2 regions of the Caldimonas sp. genome follow, and region 2 is predicted to be linked to the other one. Evidence: predicted binding sites of a transcription regulator. Region 2 holds the regulator's gene; the other holds the start of a gene.

Region 1 (9,171 bases), on a different contig from region 2:
GCTTGATCTGGTTGATCAGGTCGATGCCGAAGTTGCAGTGCATCGACTCGTCTCGCAGGATGTACTGGTACTGCTCGGCCGCGCCGGTCATCTTGTTCTGGCGGCCCAGCGCCAGGATCTGGGTGAAGCCGACGTAGAAGAACAGGCCCTCCATCAGGCAGGCGAAGACGATCAGGCTCTTGAGCAGCGTCTGGTCGTTCTCCGGCGTGCCGGTCTTGAAGGCCGGGTCCATGATCGCGTCGATGAAGGGGATCAGGAACTCGTCCTTGTCCCGGATCGAGGGGATCTCATGGTAGGCGTTGAAGATCTCGCCTTCGTCCAACCCCAGCGACTCGACGATGTACTGGTAGGCGTGGGTGTGGATGGCCTCCTCGAACGCCTGGCGCAGCAGGAACTGACGGCACTCGGGCGCCGTGATGTGGCGGTAGGTGCCCAGCACGATGTTGTTGGCCGCCAGCGAATCGGCGGTGACGAAGAAGCCGAGGTTGCGCTTGATGATGCGGCGCTCGTCCTCGGTCAGGCCGTTGGGGTCCTTCCACAGCGCGATGTCGCGCGACATGTTGATCTCCTGCGGCATCCAGTGGTTGGCGCACGTGGCGAGGTACTTCTCCCAGGCCCACTTGTACTTGAACGGCACGAGCTGGTTGACGTCGGTCTGGCCGTTGATGATGCGCTTGTCGGCGACATTCACGCGGCGCGTGGAGACCGGGGCGGCGGCAAGCGCTGCCGCCTGGGGTGACGATGCCGCGGACCGCGCTGCGCCAGGCGTCACGGACACGGTCTGCATCGCAAGAGAGTTCGAAGCTTGGAGGTCTTCTTCCCAGGCCAACATGGTGGACTTCCTATGGGTGTGAATTATGAGAGTGTTGTGTTCAAACACCAAGCACTTCTTGACAACGACGCGATGAACTTGTTGCTGTGCTGCATCGAAATCGGCACTCGATGCAGCTCGTCATCGCAGCCTGGAGCGGGAACACACACGATGGAGGCGATGCGAGCACGCAGCCAGGCGCCGCGCCTCGCATCGCACAGGTCTGTGTTTACTGGCAGGCCTCGCAGGTCGGATCGTCGATCGCGCAGAACTTCACATCGGTCGCGGGCACGGCGGCCATCTGCGCACGCGCCTGCTCGGCCGCGGTCTCCAGCGCCGAGGCAGCGGACGTCACGCCGCCCTGCGTGGGCACGGCATTGAGCTGGCCCGTCTTCACCGTGGACTTCTCGGCATGCGTCGCGCCGATGGTGCGCAGGTAGTAGGTGGTCTTCAGGCCACGCTGCCAGGCGAGCTTGTAGGTCTCGTCGAGCTTCTTGCCCGAGGCGCCGGCCATGTAGATGTTCAGGCTCTGGGCCTGGTCGATCCACTTCTGCCGACGCGCGGCGGCCTCGACCAGCCACATCGGCTCGATCTCGAAGGCCGTGGCATAGAGCTGCTTGAGGTCCTCGGGCACACGGTCAATGCGGCGCAGCGAGCCGTCGAAATGCTTGAGGTCCATGACCATCACGTCATCCCACAGGTCCAGCTTCTTCAGGTCGCGCACCAGGTACTCGTTGACCACGGTGAATTCACCCGAGAGGTTGGATTTGACCGAGAGGTTGCCGAAGCAGGGCTCGATCGAAGCGTCCACGCCGATGATGTTGGAGATGGTCGCCGTCGGGGCGATGGCCACGCAGTTGGAGTTGCGCATGCCGTGCCGGGCGATGCGGCTGCGCAGCGCCTCCCAGTCCATCGTCGAGGAGGTGTCCACCTCGACGTAGCCGCCGCGCTCCTGCGCCAGCAGCTTCAGCGTGTCCAGCGGCAGGATGCCGCGGTCCCACAGCGAGCCGCGGTAGCTGGAATAGCGGCCACGCTCCTCGGCCAGCTCGGTGGACGCCCAGTAGGCGTAGTAGCACACCGCCTCCATGGAGCGGTCGGCGAACTCCACGGCAGCCTGGCTGGCATAGGGGATGCGCAGTTGGTACAGGGCGTCCTGGAAACCCATGATCCCCAGGCCGACCGGGCGGTGGCGCAGGTTGGAGTCGCGGGCCTTCTTGACGGCGTAGTAGTTGATGTCGATGACGTTGTCCAGCATGCGCATGGCCGTGGCCACCGTCTTCTTCAGCTTCTCGTGGTCGATGCCGCCGTCTTTGAGGTGCCGCGCCAGGTTCACCGAGCCCAGGTTGCACACGGCGATTTCCTGGTCGTTGGTGTTCAGCGTGATTTCGGTGCACAGGTTGCTGCTGTGCACCACGCCGACATGCTGCTGCGGCGAACGCACGTTGCAGGCGTCCTTGAAGGTGATCCACGGATGCCCGGTCTCGAACAGCATGGTCAGCATCTTGCGCCACAGATCGACGGCCCGCACCTTCTTGTAGAGCTTGATCTCGCCGCGCGCGACCATCTCCTCGTAGCGGGTATAGGCGGCCTCGAAGTCCTTGCCGAACTTGTCGTGCAGGTCCGGGCAGGTGGAGGGCGAGAACAGCGTCCACTCGCCGTTTTCCATCACCCGCTTCATGAACAGATCGGGGATCCAGTTCGCCGTGTTCATGTCGTGGGTGCGGCGGCGGTCGTCGCCGGTGTTCTTGCGCAGTTCGAGGAACTCCTCGACGTCCAGGTGCCAGGTTTCGAGGTAGGCGCACACCGCACCCTTGCGCTTGCCGCCTTGATTGACGGCCACGGCGGTGTCGTTGACCACCTTCAGGAAAGGCACGACGCCCTGGCTTTCCCCGTTGGTGCCCTTGATGTGGCTGCCCAGCGCGCGCACGCGCGTCCAGTCGTTGCCCAGGCCGCCGGCGAACTTCGACAGCAGCGCGTTTTCCTTGATGGCCTCGTAGATGCCGTCCAGGTCGTCGGGCACGGTGGTGAGATAGCAGCTAGACAGCTGCGAGCGGCGCGTGCCGGAGTTGAACAGGGTGGGCGTGCTCGACATGAAGTCGAAGCTCGACAGCACCTCGTAGAACTCGATGGCGCGGGCCTCGCGGTCGATCTCGTTGAGCGCCAGGCCCATGGCCACGCGCATGAAGAAGGCCTGCGGCAGCTCGATGCGCTGCTTGCGGATGTGCAGGAAGTAGCGGTCGTACAGGGTCTGCAGGCCCAGGTAGTCGAACTGCAGGTCGCGCTCGGCCTTGAGCGCCGCACCCAGACGGGCCAGGTCGAATTGCAGCAGCCGCTCGTCGAGCAGCTCGGCGTCCACCCCCTTCTTGATGAAGCCAGGGAAGTACTCGGCATAGCGCTGGTGCATCTCGGCCTGGGTGACCTCCTCGCCGAGGATCTCCTTGCGGATGGTGTGCAGCAGCAGCCGCGCGGTGGCGCGGGTGTAGGCCGGGTCCTTCTCGATCAGGGTGCGCGCGGCCAGGATGGCGGCCTTGTGCACCTCGTCCATCGGCACGCCGTCGTAGAGGTTGCGGCGCGTCTCGGCCAGGATGGGCTCGGGCTTGACGTCCTCGCCCAGGCCCTCGCAGGCGGACACGATCAGGGCTTGCAGGCGGTTCATGTCCAGCGGCACGCGGTGGCCGCCATCGACCACCATCAGCGCCGGCTGGGTCTGCTGGGCGGCGGCTTGCTCGCCCTGGCGCGCACGCTCCTGGGCGCGGCGCTCACGATAGAGCACGTAGGCCCGTGCCACCTCGTGGTGGCCGCCGCGCATCAGGCCGAGCTCGACCTGGTCCTGCACGTCCTCGATGTGGAAGGTGCCTCCGCCCGGGCGCGAGCGCAGCAGGGCGCGCACCACCGCCTCGGTGAGGCTGTCCACCGTCTCGCGCACGCTGGCCGAGGCCGCACCCTGCGTTCCGTGCACCGCCAGAAAGGCCTTCATCAGGGCCACCGCGATCTTGTGCGGCTCGAAGGCGACCACCGCACCGTTGCGGCGGATGATCTGGTAGCCGGCATAGGCCGAGGTGGTGGTACCGGCCGGACGGCCGGCGGCGGCGCTGAAGGCGGAGCCGGCGTGCGGCTCGGTGCTGGCGATGGTGGTCTGCATGGATTCCCCTAGATCTGCATACGGTGTGGCATGGCCCGCAGCGTCGGTGGCCGGGCAAGGTCCCAATGGCCGGCCCGACGGGCAGTCGTGCACTTGTTGTCTGGACATCTGCGCTGCGCGCGGCTCCGGCGGCTCGGCGGCCGGCCTGGCTGACGTGTGTCACCGTGTGTCGGAGGGGCGCACGGCATCGCAGTGAAAAACACTATATCTAGTGTACCGGACCGTTTCAAGCGCTATCCCTAGTGTCCGAAGGACACGCAATGCAGGATTGACGAATGCGGGATTTGGTGCTTGCGCTGCCCGTGCGACGAAGCGCTCGAACCGCCTGACCGGCCGCCAGGCCGCAGCACGACGGCCACCGCGCGAGCGCATCCAGGCTGGATGCGGGCTGGCGCCGCGTCGTTCGGCGCCAAGCCGCGCCGGCATTGGCGTGGGCGTCAGCTCGCCGTAGGGTCCAGGGGGGTGAAGCACGCCGGCGGCCAGCCCAGCAAGCGTTGCAAGCCCTCCCAATCGAAGGCCGCGCCGGGGTCGGCCTTGCGAAGCGGGGCCACATGTTCGTGACCGGTGACGTGGGCGATCGGATACGCTGCGCGCAGATCGCGCAGCAAGGCGGCGAGCACGCGGTACTGCACCGGCGCGAAGGCCTCGCCCTCCAGGCCCTCGAGCTCGATGCCCACGCTGAAGTCGTTGCAGTTCTCGCGCCCCCGGAACGCAGAGCGGCCTGCATGCCAGGCCCGTCGGTCGCAGGAGACGAACTGCAGCAGCTCGCCGTCGCGCCGCACCACGAAATGGGCCGACACCTCCAGCCCGCGCAGGCGTTCGAAGTAGGGATGCCGGCACACGTCGAGCCGGTTGGTGAAGAAGGCCTCGATCTCGTCACCGCCGTAGCGGCCCGGCGGCAGGCTGATCGAGTGGATCACCACGAGGTCGGGCACCGTGCCCGGGGGGCGTTCTCCCTGATTGGGGCTGGGCACCGCACGCGCGCCGGCCAGCCAGCCCTCGCGCCAGCGTGCGGCCGGCTCGCGCGCCGGCTCAGTCGGCGGCATCGCCATCGGTGGCCACGCCATGCTCGGCCACCATCACGCCCAGCCGCGCCATGCGGTAGCGCATCTGCCGCAGGGACAGGCCGAGGCTGGCACCGGCCGCGGTGCGGTTGTAGCGGTGCCGCTCCAGCGCACGGATGAGGATGTCGCGCTCGACGGAGTCGAGGTAGGCCTCCAGGTTGGACGGCAAGGCCGGCTCGCCGGTGGCACCGCCGTGCGCCGTCGAAGGCGGTGCGGGGGCGTCGAGATCCTGGGACTGGGTGTCGCCGTCCAGGTCGTCGGGCAGGGACAGCGCCCCTTCGTCGACCCAGTCGCCGCCGGACAGGGCGACGGCGCGGTGCAGCAGGTTCTCCAGCTCGCGCACATTGCCAGGGAAGGCATAGCGACGCAATTGCTCCAGCGCCTGCGGCGCCAGCCGCGGGGGCGGCCACACGCCGGCATCCTGGGCGATGCGTTCGAGCACACGCTCGCAGATGGCCGGCAGATCCTCCAGGCGCTCGCGCAGCGGCGGCACACGGATCTGGATGACGTTGAGGCGGTAGTACAGATCCTGACGGAAGCGCCCGGCCTGCACCTCGGCGGCCAAGTCCTTGTGAGTGGCGCTGATGATGCGCACGTCCACCGGCGTCTCGCTCACCGCCCCCACCGGGCGCACGGCACGCTCCTGGATGACGCGCAGCAGCTTGGACTGCATCGACAGCGGCAGGTCGCCGATCTCGTCGAGGAAGAGGGTGCCGCCGCGCGCGGCCTGGAAGAAGCCTTCACGGTCCTCGTTGGCGCCGGTGAAGGCCCCCTTGCGGTAACCGAAGAATTCGGCCTCCAGCAGTTGCTCGGGGATGGCACCGCAGTTGACCGCGATGAAGGGCTGATCCTGGCGCGGGCTGACCTCGTGGATGGCGCGCGCGACCAGTTCCTTGCCAGTGCCCGATTCGCCAGCCACCAGGACCGGTGCCATGCTGCGGGCCACCTTGTCGATGAGGCTGCGCACTTGCTGCATGGCCGGGGATTGGCCGGCCATGCGCTCCAGGGCCCGGCGCGCCGCACCACCGGTGCCGCCCGTGCCCGTGCGCACGGCAGACCGCGGCGCAGGGGCCGCAGCCACCGGCACCGAGGGGCCGGCTGCGCTCTGACGCCCGAGCGCCGAGGCGATCACCGCGCGGAACTGCCGCAGGTCCACCGGCTTGGTGAGGTAGTCGTAAGCCCCCGCCTTGAGCGCCTCGACGGCGTTCTCCGGCGAGCCAAAGGCGGTGATCACGATGGTCTTCTCGCGCCGGCCGGCCTGTTCGAGGCGGCGCAGCAGGTCCAGGCCGGTGCCGTCGGGCAGGCGCACGTCGGTGATCACGGCGCTGTAGGTGCGGTCGCGCAGCCGCGCCCAGGCATCCTCGACGCTGGAGGCCGTCTCCACGTCGTAGCCCTCGCGCAGCAGCGTCAGCTCGTACAGGGTGCGCAGGTCGGGTTCGTCGTCGACGACCAGCAAGCTGTAATGGGAGGCGAGCGTCATGTGTCGAGGTGCAGGGTGGGCGCGTCGGCATCGAGCGCTTCGCGCCGCATGACCAGGTAGAACTCGTTGCGCGCGACGTGGTGGGCGCCGCGCAGGCGGTAGTCGATGGTCGCGCCGTAGCGCTCGCACAACTCCTTGCAAATATACAGGCCCAGACCGGTGCCGCGGCTGCGCGTCGAGAAGAAGGGCTCGAAGAGATAGCGCTCGACCTCGGGAGGAATCGGCGCCCCGTCGCTGGCCACACTCAAGGTGACGACGCTCTCGCCATCGGGATACAGGCGCACCTCCACACTGCCGGGCCGGCCCGAGGCATGGCGGTAGGCATTGTCCAGCAGGTTGACGAGCACGCGGCGCAGGTGGTCGGGGTCGAAACGCGAGCCCAGCGGTTGCTTGGGCAGCTCCAGGCGCAGCGCGCTGCGCTCGTCCTGCGGCAGCCGTGCGGTGCGCGACCACTCGCTGCACACGGTGGCCACCAAGGCGGTCAGGTCCACCACCGGGGCGGTGGCCGCCGGTCCGCCGGGGGCGACTTCCATCACGTCATCGACGATGCGCTTGAGGCGCTCGACGTTGTCGCTGACCATCTGCGTGAGCTGGCGCTGGGCCGGCGTGACGGCATCCTCGGCCATCAGCGCATTGGCCTGGGCGATGGCCGCCAGCGGGTTGCGGATCTCATGCGCGATGCCGGCCGAGATGCGTCCCATCGCGGCGAGTTTCTCCTGGCGCACACGCGCCTGCACGTCGCGCTCGTCCTCCAGGAACAGCACGCACAGCTCCTCGCTGCTGTCCGGATCGCGACGGCGGGTGAAACGCATGCGCACCCGCAGCACGCGCTCCAGGCCCGAGTCGAAGATCAGATGGATCTCGCGCCCCGCCTGGGGCCACTGGCCTTCGGCAAAGGCACGCCGCACCGCCTGGGCCAGCGGTTCCCAGGCCGGCTGGGATTGCAGCGGGAAAGGAGCCGGCCGCGCCAGGCCCGAATCCGAGATGATGCGCCGTGCCGCCGGATTGGCCGCGCGCACCTTGCCCCGGCGGTCGACCACCAGAACGCCGTGATGCAGCTCGTCGATCACCAGGCGGTTGAGCTGCGCCTGCTGGCGGGCCAGCTCCAGGCTGCCGCGGGCGGCGAGTTCCTCGCGGGCCAGCCGGCCGGCCATCTCGCCGGCCAGGATCGCGATCACGAAGAAGCCGCTGGCCACCAAACCGGCCTGGGTCATCAGCACGCCGAGGTCGCCGCCGCGGGCCGCTTCGCGCCAGGCCTCGCCCAGCAGCATCAACGTGACGGCGGCCGCCACCGCCAGCGCGGTCTGACGCCGGGTCAGCACCCCGGCCATCAGCACCGGCAGCACCAGCAGGGGCACGAAATTGAGCCCGCCCCGCGGTGCGATCAGATGCAAACTCCCAAAGGCCGCCACATCCACCACGACGGTGGCCAGCCACTGGGCGCGGCTCAGACGCGATGGGCTGCCCCCCGCCGCGGCGCCCTGGCGGCGGTAGACGACCCAGGTGGCCAGGGTCAGGGCCGCGTAGGCCACGCATCCGGCCAGCACGGGCCAGGGCACGCCGGTGCCCAGACCTGCCGAAGCGAGCTGGGTGCTCAGCAGCAGCAGTCCCACCACCACCCGCGCGCCGAGGAAGGCCCGGAAGATGCGCTGGAACGAGGGCATGCCCGGGCCGAGCAGGCGGCGGGCGTGGCGGGTGAGGAAGCGCGAGTCCTCGCTGGGCAGGGTGCTGCCGTCGTTGTAGCGGGACTCCTCGTCGATCTGCGTGTCCTGCTCGACCCCGAGTGCGGCGAACCAGGACTCCGGCGCGGGCCGTTCGGCCTCGGCGGCCGTGCGCGGCGCGGAGCGTCGTTGCGGGATCCGCCGGCTCATCGGGGGCCGGCCAGGCGATGGGCCGCGCTGCAGTAATGTCGGCCGTCCTCGCCCTTCACGGCCTCGGCCAGGGGCAGATGCAGCCCGCAGTGTGCGCAGTCGACCATGGCCTCGGGGCGCGCCTGCGGGCCCGCGCTCCTGGGCGGCGCCGGCCCCTCGTCGCGACGGCGGGCGCTGCGCAGCAGCCACACCACCGCCAGCACGACCAGCGCCACGACGAGATACTTCACCATGCCCCTCCCGCGGACGCGGCCCGGCGCAGCAACACCTCGATCACGAAGCGCGAACCGGCATAGGCCAACAGCAGCAGGCCGGCCCCGGTGTAGAGCCAGCGCGTGGCCTTGCGTCCGCGCCATCCGAAAGCGCGACGGCCCGCCAGCAGGCCCGCGAACACGCCCCAGGCAAGCATCGAGAACACCGTCTTGTGATCCCAGCGCCAGGGATCGGCGAACCACCAGCCCAGCACGAGCGCTGCCGTCAGCACCACGAAGCCGGCCGCAACGAAGCGGAAGGTCAGCTTCTCCAGCCGCAACAGCGGCATCCCCAGCGGCGTGGGCGGCAAGGCGCCGCGGTGGATGCGCATCTGACGCTCGGCGTGCGACAGCAGGCCCGCATGCAGCACGGCCGCGCCGAACAGGCCGTAGGAGGCGATGCCCAGCACCCAGTGCAGGGGCATCCAGGGCGAGTCGGCGTGCGCCCGCACCTCGCCAGGGAAGGCCAGCATCAGGGCCACCGCCAGCACGCCCAGCGCGGCCAGCCAGCGCTGCACGCCGGGCAGCGGCACGAAGCGGCTCTCGATCGCA
Region 2 (9,171 bases):
GTGGCAGCGGCCTGACAATCCAGCCGGCGCCGATGGGGCTGCTGCCCCTGCAGACCTCGCACCTGGCCCACTGGTCTCCAAGCCTGCCAGGGCTGATCGAGAACCGCCACGCCTGGCGCGAGTGGCTCGCCCTGGTGCTGGGATACTGAGACAACGACCGCACCAAGAAGAAACCCCTCCGAGCCTGACCGGCCGGAGGGGGGGTGGCGTGACGCCACGTTTCGGGGCTCCGGAGGGAAGAAGTCCGGGGCTCCTTACGCGCAGAGACTGCGCATCGGAAACACCTGCAACCGTGCAGGCGACTCAAAGATACCGAAGCCAGCCGCCGGACGCCAGTTCGCATTTCCAATGAGCAGGCAGGCCTCCATTACCGCCCGCCATGACCGGGCCCGACGCCCCGCCGTGGGCCTCATGAGAACAAGCGCTCGTACAGCGCGTCCATGCGCGAGCGCACCTGCGCGTCCATCGTGATCAAGCGGCCCCATTCGCGGTGCGTCTCGCCGGGCCACTTGTTCGTCGCATCGATGCCCATCTTGCCCCCCAGCCCCGACACCGGCGAGGCGAAGTCCAGGTAGTCGATCGGCGTGTGTTCCACCAGCGTGGTGTCGCGCACCGGGTCGGCCCGGGTGGTGAGGGCCCAGATCACGTCGGCCCACGAGCGGATGTCCACATCCTCGTCGGTGACCACGATGAACTTGGTGTACATGAACTGCCGCAGGAAGCTCCACACCCCGAACATCAGGCGCTTGGCATGGCCCGCATAGGCCTTGCGCATGCTGATGATGGCCATACGGTAGCTGCAGCCCTCGGGCGGAAGATAGAAGTCCACGATCTCGGGAAACTGCTTGCGCAGGATGGGCACGAACACCTCGTTGAGCGCCACCCCCAGCACGGCCGGCTCGTCAGGCGGCTTGCCGGTGTAGGTGGAGTGGTAGATCGGCGATTCGCGCATCGTGATGCGCGACAGCTCAAACACCGGGAACCAGTCCTGCTCGTTGTAATAACCGGTGTGATCCCCGTAAGGCCCTTCCAGCGCGTGCAGGTAGCCACCCTTCTCCTTCAGGGGCACACCGTGGGGCGAGGTCCCCGTGTACCCCGGCGCCGCCACCGGGATGTGCCCCTCCAGCACGATCTCGGCACTGGCGGGCACCTGCAGCCGGGTCGCCCCCTCGCCGACGGCCGTGTCCACCACCTCGGTGCGCGAGCCGCGCAGCAGGCCGGCGAACTGGTATTCCGACAAGCTGTCGGGCACGGGCGTCACCGCCCCCAGGATGGTGGCCGGGTCCGCCCCCAGGGCCACCGCGATCGGGAAGGGCCGGCCCGGCTGGGCCAGCGCGAACTCGCGGAAATCCAGCGCGCCGCCCCGGTGGGCGAGCCAACGCATGATGAGCTGCCGCGGTCCGATCACCTGCTGGCGGTAGATGCCCAGGTTCTGGCGCACACGCGGATGAGGCACCGACTGCGGCCCACGCGTCACCACCAGCCCCCAGGTGATCAGCGGCGCCACATCCCCCGGCCAGCAATGCTGAATGGGCAGGCGTGAGAGGTCCAGCTCCGCCCCTTCCCAGACCACCGACTGGCACGGCGCCTGCCGCACCACGGCCGGCTTCATGTCCCACAGCGCCTTGGCCATCTGCACCAGTCGGCCAGCGTCCTTGAGCCCGCGCGGCGGCTCGGGCTCCTTCAGCCGGGCCAGCAGTTCGCCAATGCCCCGCAGGGCCTGCACGTCCTCCTCCCCCATCCCGAGGGCCACACGTTTGGGGGTGCCGAACAGATTGCCCAGGACCGGGATGCGGTGACCCACCGGCTGCTCGAACCACAGCGCCGGGCCACCCGACTGGAGGACACGGTCGCACAAGGCCGTCATTTCCAGGTGAGTGGACACTGGCTCGTGAACACGCCGCAGTTCGCCCATGGCCTCCAGCTTGTCAACAAAGTCACGCAAATCTCGGTACTTCATAACCTTGCATAATTAGCAATCGGATTCAAAGGCTTGACTGGTTATTTCGAGCCTTCCTAGAATCCGACCGTCTCCCATCAGGGATAACCCGCACCGGCTGCCGGTGCACTTCACGCTGCCAATGCCATCAACCGCCCACCCGGGCCTTGCATCCTGCAGGCGCCTGACTTTCTAGGGTGGCGGGGCATTATCTCCGCGGGCCAGGCCGGGCCACGACACCGGTCGTCCGGTCCCCGCGGACGGAAAGGAGTGACATGACAGCGACCCACACCCTGCGGCACCGGGTGTCGCAGACAACGCAGTCGATGGCCCGCTGCGTCTCGGTTTTCGTCCGGGACGTCGGCCAAGGCCTGCTCGACATCAGCCACAACGGCCTGGCGCTGCTGGGCCTGCTCGTGCTGGGTGCGACCCTCTTCGGCCTGGGCCGGCCCGACCTGCGCCACCAGTTGGAACAGCATGCCCTGGGCTGGCTGCTCCAGCGCCAGGAGGCACGCCTGAGCGAGGACGAGAGCCTCGTGGCCGCGCTGGCCGAGCCTGAGGCCATCCGGCGCGTCACCGCCGCGGACCCCCGCGAACTCGGCAAGGAGCAGGCCGCGATCGTCCAGTGGATCTCGCGCCGCTACCGCGTCGCGCCCGAGCCGGTGGCCCGGTTGGTCAAGGAGGCCTGGGAGGTCGGTGAACGCACCGGCCTGGACCCCACCTTGCTGCTGGCCGTGATCGCCATCGAATCGAGCTTCAACCCCTTCGCCCAGAGCCCGGTGGGCGCCCAGGGCTTGATGCAGGTCATGACCCGCGTCCACGATGACAAGTACGAGGCCTTCGGCGGCACCCATGCGGCCTTCGACCCGGTGAGCAACCTGCGCGTGGGCGCCCAGATCCTGCGCGAGTACATCAGCCGCGCCGGCAGCCTGGAAGGTGGCCTGAAGTGGTACGTGGGCGCGGCCAACCTGCCCCACGACGGCGGCTATGCAGCCAAGGTGCTGTCCGAGCGCAACCACCTGCGCAACGTGGCCCAGGGCCGCCCGGTGCCCGTCACGGTGCCGCAACTCGTGCGCACCAGCGCCCCGGCCACGGCGCCGGCTGCCGCAGCCTCCGCGCCCGAGACCAATGCTGCCCATCAGCCAAGCGCCGACACCCAGGTGGCCCAGGCCTCCTGAATCCCCAGCTTGCGGCACCCGGCCCGCGGTGCTCCTGCGCACCGCAGGCCGGTGTGCCGCGTTCTCCAGTACACTGCGGCCGTTGCACAACTGGCGATAAGGCCCACCCCGCCCCGGGGTGAGCGCCTGAGGTGGTGAACCACCGGGAAGTGCAGCCGGCGGCCGCCTCGGGCGCCGCCGTTTCGCCGTTCGCCTGGGCAGCCCTCCGATCCAGCACGCGGTATGCGGGTGCGCTGTCGCAGCCGCCGCCGGCACTACGAGAGGGACTTCATCGCACTGAAGAGGACTGCCATGTTCGACCGCTCCACCTCCACCGTCGCCAACGTCGACCCCGAGATCTGGGCTGCCATCCAGCAGGAAAACCAGCGCCAGGAAGACCACATCGAGCTGATCGCCTCCGAGAACTATGCCTCCCCGGCCGTGATGGCCGCCCAGGGCAGCCAGCTCACCAACAAATACGCCGAGGGCTATCCCGGCAAGCGCTATTACGGCGGCTGCGAATACGTCGACATCGTCGAGCAGCTCGCCATCGACCGTCTCAAGGCCTTGTTCGGCGCCGAACATGCCAACGTCCAGCCCAACTCCGGCTCCCAGGCCAACCAGGGGGTGTTCTTCGGGCTGCTGCAGCCGGGCGACACCATCATGGGCATGAGCCTGGCCGAAGGAGGCCACCTGACCCACGGCATGCCGCTGAACATGTCCGGCAAATGGTTCAAGGTCGTCAGCTACGGCCTGAACGAGAAGGAGGAGATCGACTACGACGCGATGGAGCGCCTGGCGCACGAGCACAAGCCCAGGCTCATCATCGCCGGGGCCTCCGCCTACAGCCTGCGCATCGACTTCGAGCGTTTTGCCCGGGTTGCCAAGGCCGTCGGCGCCTACTTCATGGTGGACATGGCCCACTACGCTGGGCTGATCGCCGGCGGCGTCTACCCCAACCCCGTGCCCTTTGCCGACGTGGTGACCTCCACCACCCACAAGAGCCTGCGCGGCCCGCGTGGCGGCATCATCCTGATGAAGGACCACGTGGCCAAGCAGATCAACAGTGCCATCTTCCCCGGCATCCAGGGCGGCCCGCTGATGCACGTCATCGCTGCCAAGGCCGTGGCCTTCAAGGAAGCCCTGTCGCCGCAGTTCAAGGCCTACCAGCAACAGGTGGTCAAGAACGCCCAGGCCCTGGCCGAAACCCTGATGGCCCGCGGCCTGCGCATCGTCAGCGGCCGCACCGAAAGCCACGTGATGCTGGTCGACCTGCGTCCCAAGGGCCTGACCGGCAAGGAAGCGGAAGCCGTGCTGGGCCGCGCGCACATCACCTGCAACAAAAACGGCATCCCCAACGACCCGCAAAAGCCCATGGTCACCAGCGGCATCCGCCTGGGTTCGCCGGCCATGACCACCCGCGGCTTCACCGAAGCCGAGGCCGTGGCCACCGCCCACCTGATCGCCGATGTGCTGGACAAACCCCAGGACGAAGCCCACATCGCCGCAGTGCGTGCCAAGGTCCACGAACTGACCCGCCGCTTCCCGGTCTACCGCTGACCCCACCCGCCACCGGCCATGCGCTGCCCCTTCTGCGGCCACGAGGAAACCCAGGTCGTCGAGACCCGTGAATCCGACGAGGGGGACGTGATCCGGCGGCGGCGGCGCTGCATGGGGTGCGACAAGCGCTTCACCACCTACGAGCGCGCGGAGATCGAATACCCGTCCATCGTCAAGAAGGACGGGCGACGCACCGAGTTCGACCCGGCCAAGCTGCGCGCCTCGATGACACTGGCGCTGCGCAAGCGCCCCGTCAGCGCCGAGGCGCTCGACCAGGCCGTCTCGCGCATCGAGACCTCGCTGCTGCACAGCGGCGAGCGCGAGGTCAGCAGCACCCGTGTGGGCGAATGGGTCATGCGCGAGCTCAAGCGCCTGGACAAGGTCGCCTACATCCGCTTTGCCTCCGTCTACCGCAGTTTCGATGACGTCAGCGAGTTCATGAACGCGGTGAGAGAAACTTCACGGCGCGGGCGCTGAGGGCGAACTCGCCGTTCCGTACGTCGGGGCCGATAGGCCATTCGTCGGCCCGAGGGCAAACTGAGTTCGCGACCTGTTAGCCTACGAGTGCCGCAAGCGGCCTGACCCTTGCCGATTGCGCATCGTCGAGACGAACAATGATCGTGAACCCCCATCCATCGCGCTCAGGCGACTTCGCAAACCGCCTTCGTGGCTTCACGCTGGTGGAACTGATGGTGGCCTTGGCAGTGCTGGCCATTTTGCTGGCCATTGGCGTGCCAAGCTTCCGTCAACTCATCGAAACCAATCGCGCGGCCTCGCAGGTCAATGAGCTGATCGGCGCGCTGCACACCGCGCGTAGCGAAGCCGTGCGGCGCAACGCAGTTCATCGGTTTTGCACCAACGACACCGACTGGATCATTCGCACTCCCACGTCGAACGCGGCCATCCGTCAGGGCCGGCTGCAAGCCAACACCAGCGTGAGCCAAACCTGTATCGACTTCCGCCCCGATGGCCTGCCTTACTCGTGCACATGCGGCAACAATGCCGTCGGCGCCAATCTTGTGACTGCCGGCCAAATCACCGTCACGGCGGGCGCACAAAACCGAAACATCCGTGTCAGAACAGGCTCCATCCATGTCGAATGAACGCATCGCCGGTGCCAGACGCCGCCACCGCATTGGCGCCCGGCCCATTCGCGGCGTCAGTCTGATCGAAGTCTTGGTGGCCGTCTTGGTGCTCTCCATCGGTTTGCTGGGCATCGCAGGCCTGCAAGCGCGAGCGTTGAAAAACAGCCAAAGTGCCTACGAGCGCAGCCAAGCCGTTGCGCTGACATACATGATGCTCGATGCAATGCGCGCCAACGTGGATCAAGCCCGAGCAGGCAGCTACGTTCTGGGACGTACGTGCTCCGTACTGTCCGGCGGCAGCTTGATCGCCAACGATCAGCGAATGTGGTTGCAAGCACTCAAGGAAACGCTCGGCGACCGCGACAGCACCTGTGGCGAGATCTCCTGTCAGGGTGCCGTATGCACCGTCCGTGTGATTTGGGATGACAGTCGGGGCACCGAAGGCAGTGAAACCCAAACGGTCGAAACCACCAGCCAGCTTTGATCGCCCCATGAGCGCACTGATTGCTAGATCCGCAAACCAACGCGCCACACCCCGAATCGCGCGCGGCATTGGCCTGGTCGAGCTCATGATCGCTTTATTGCTCGGCCTGTTCATCGTCGGCGGCGTTATCAACATTTTTGTGGCCAACCGGCAGGCGTTTCGCGCGACCGAGCAGCTTTCGCGCATGCAGGAGCACTCCCGCATCGCGTTCGAGCTGATGGCACGCAGCCTTCGCGAGGCGGGAGGCTCCAACTGCGGACGCAACCTGCCCACAGCCATCGTCATCAGCAATGCAGCGAACTATTGGTGGGCCGACTGGGGTGCGGGGCTGCGTGGTTTCGAATCGGATGAAGCCGCTGGCGCCGTTGACTTTGGCAACGCTGCGGGGCAACGCGTCAACGGCACCGACGCATTCTTGGCCATTCGCGCCGATGGCAACACCGGCGCCGCCATCGTCTCTCACGACACGTCCACTCAGGCATTCACCCTCAGCACTGCCAATCACAACCTGGCGTCCGGGCAAATCGCGGTGGCCTGCGATTTCCGGCAACTGGCCGTGTTTCAGATATCGGCCGTCAACGGAAGCTCGGTTAGCCACACGGCAGGTGCGGGCGTGCCAGGAAACTGTGTCGACAGCCTGGGTATGAGTTGTGCGGGCACTCCGACGAATTACCAATTCCAGGCGGGCGGCACCGTGCAAGGAATCGCCAGCGAAACCTGGTACATCGGTCACAACGGCCGCGGCGGCCGCTCCTTGTATCGCGCCCGCCTGGTGGGCAATGCAACGGTCCAAACCGAAGAAATCGCCGAAGGTGTGCAGGACCTGCAAGTCAGCTACCTCGAAATGAACGCCGATGGCAGCCTGCCCGACAACTACCAGGACGCCGACCTGATCAGCGACTGGACTCGCGTCGTCGCTGCGCGTTTGACACTCATTCAACGCAGCACCGAAGCCGTGGGCACCGATGCAGCGCCGCTGGAGCGCCGGGCCTTTCACGTCGTCAGTCTTCGTAATCGCCTGCCATGAAACCCTCCCCCGTATGTGCATTGCACCGTCCAAGCCATCGGCCACGAGGCGCGGCGCTGATCATCGCCTTGGTGCTGCTGGTCGTCATCACGTTGGTTGGCGTGGCCAGCTTGCGCGGCGTCGTGCTTGAAGAAAAGATGGCCGCCAACCACTTCGATCGCAGCCTCGCTTTCCAGGCTGCTGAAGCGGGATTGCGCGCGGGTGAGGCTTTGGCTCTGGCCCAATCGCAAGCAGTACCGGCGCACCCCTTGGCCGCTGCCTTGAGCGTGCCCACTTCGGCGGCCCAATGCAGCAGCAGTTGCAACTCGGGCGTGTGCGCCCCGCCAGGTCAATACTGTCACGAGCGCTGGAACCGTTCGGACTTTACCGGTTGGGTCAATGTCACTGGTGTCAACCTCACTGCACAAGCGGGAGGCGCACCTCAGTACTTCATCGAATTTCTGGGCAGCAATTTCCCATGCGACCCGGCCCAGCCGGCCAGCAACCTCAGCTGCACTCGGTATCGCGTCACGGCCCGCAGCAACGCCGGCGACGGGCGAGCCGTCGTGATGCTGCAATCGATCTACGCCACTCAGTGAGGCAAGGAGCCCCCATGAAGACCTCCATGCACGCCGCCTGGCACCGCAAGCTTTGCGTCTTGTCAGCCACCGCTCTGCTCAGCGCCGCACCAGCGTGGGCAACGATTGACTTTCCTCTCACGCCCTTGCAAATCGGTTCAACCGTCCCGCCCAACATCCTGTTCCAGTTGGACGACTCCGGCTCGATGCAGTTCGAGATCATGCCGGATGAAAATATTCCGGGCGTCAATACTCGTAACGTCTACTATCTTTTCCCCCCGCCAAACAACCTGTATGCGGCCGGCAATTACGTTGTAAGCGCCACCAATCCGCGATCTCGGGTGTTGAGCTTCGACGATAACGCTATTCATAATGTCGCGCTGAGATCTTCCACACGCAACACAACGTTTTACGACCCCCAAATCACCTATACCCCTTGGCGACGAGCCGATGGATCCAGCTTCGGCAATGTGCCCCCGCAATCCGCGCCCTGGAATCCGACAAATCCCGCTGCGGGCGTGGTCGATCTTAGATCGCAGCAATCAGCCAACATGCGTTGGATCAGATGCGGGGACGCCGGAAATGACACCAGCTGCACACAAGCAGATGAGACAAGGAATTATTATCCTGTAACGTTCTATGTCAAAGCCAGGACAGGGAGTGACCTTGATCGTACAACCTACGATCGGTATCAGTACCGGTCCAATACTTTATATCGAAGAAATCTACAGACCAACGCTGAAACGCCCGTTTCAACGGTGAATTGGGGAAGCGGAAGTTCCACGGTCACCCGTACCGCCGCCGAAGAGCTGCAAAACTTCGCCAATTGGTTTTCATATTATCGCTCGCGGATTTTGGCCGCACGAGCCGGGTCATCACAGGCTTTCGCTAATCTAGGCTCCGGATACCGTGTAGGCTTCATCACCATCAACGAAGCCACGCGCACCTCGGTCGATAGCAACACACGAACCAGTGCCTACATGCCCATTCCGACGACGGGCGGGTTTGAGGGTACGAACAAGGCAGACTTCTACCAGCGCCTGCTCGAAACGCCGATTCCTGCTCAAGGCACCCCTCTGCGCACGGCTTTGGACTGGGCCGGGCGCTACTTCCAGCGCACGGACGCCAACGGCCCCTGGGGGCCAGGTGGAAGTGCAGACCAGGTGACGTGCCGGCGCAACTACAACATCCTGACCACAGACGGCTACTGGAATGACAGCCCGAGCCTGACCCACATTGGCAATTCCGACAATACCAATGGCTCAGTTCACCGGTCGGCCTTGCCCAACCGCAGCGATTACGGCTACCAAGCAGCGCGCCCCTACAGAGATAGCTATTCCAATACGCTGGCAGACATCGCCA

Evidence for each region. The regulator NrdR, encoded in region 2, represses ribonucleotide reductase genes. The targets are predictions, from matches to a motif close to CACNANATNTNGTG.
Region 1: the regulator NrdR is predicted to act here: its motif matches at 4,154-4,167, upstream of ACK42S_RS07685 (ribonucleoside-diphosphate reductase subunit alpha).

Annotation. Positions count from the first base shown of each region.
Region 1 is NZ_JBKBVU010000054.1:8,691-17,861, forward strand. Features, by position in the region: gene ACK42S_RS07680 (ribonucleotide-diphosphate reductase subunit beta) at 1-832, opposite strand, end outside; gene ACK42S_RS07685 (ribonucleoside-diphosphate reductase subunit alpha) at 1,041-3,953, opposite strand; gene ampD (1,6-anhydro-N-acetylmuramyl-L-alanine amidase AmpD) at 4,391-4,999, opposite strand; gene ACK42S_RS07695 (sigma-54-dependent transcriptional regulator) at 4,986-6,497, opposite strand; gene ACK42S_RS07700 (sensor histidine kinase) at 6,494-8,368, opposite strand; gene ACK42S_RS07705 (PP0621 family protein) at 8,365-8,601, opposite strand; gene ACK42S_RS07710 (inner membrane protein YpjD) at 8,595-9,171, opposite strand, start outside.
Region 2 is NZ_JBKBVU010000038.1:1,759-10,929, forward strand. Features, by position in the region: gene ACK42S_RS06005 (YdcF family protein) at 1-149, shown strand, start outside; gene ACK42S_RS06010 (UbiD family decarboxylase domain-containing protein) at 410-1,960, opposite strand; gene ACK42S_RS06015 (lytic transglycosylase domain-containing protein) at 2,215-3,117, shown strand; ZMP/ZTP riboswitch at 3,194-3,323, shown strand; gene glyA (serine hydroxymethyltransferase) at 3,409-4,656, shown strand; gene nrdR (transcriptional regulator NrdR) at 4,675-5,133, shown strand; gene ACK42S_RS06030 (GspH/FimT family pseudopilin) at 5,271-5,759, shown strand; gene pilV (type IV pilus modification protein PilV) at 5,749-6,225, shown strand; gene ACK42S_RS06040 (PilW family protein) at 6,233-7,252, shown strand; gene ACK42S_RS06045 (PilX N-terminal domain-containing pilus assembly protein) at 7,249-7,830, shown strand; gene ACK42S_RS06050 (pilus assembly protein) at 7,845-9,171, shown strand, end outside.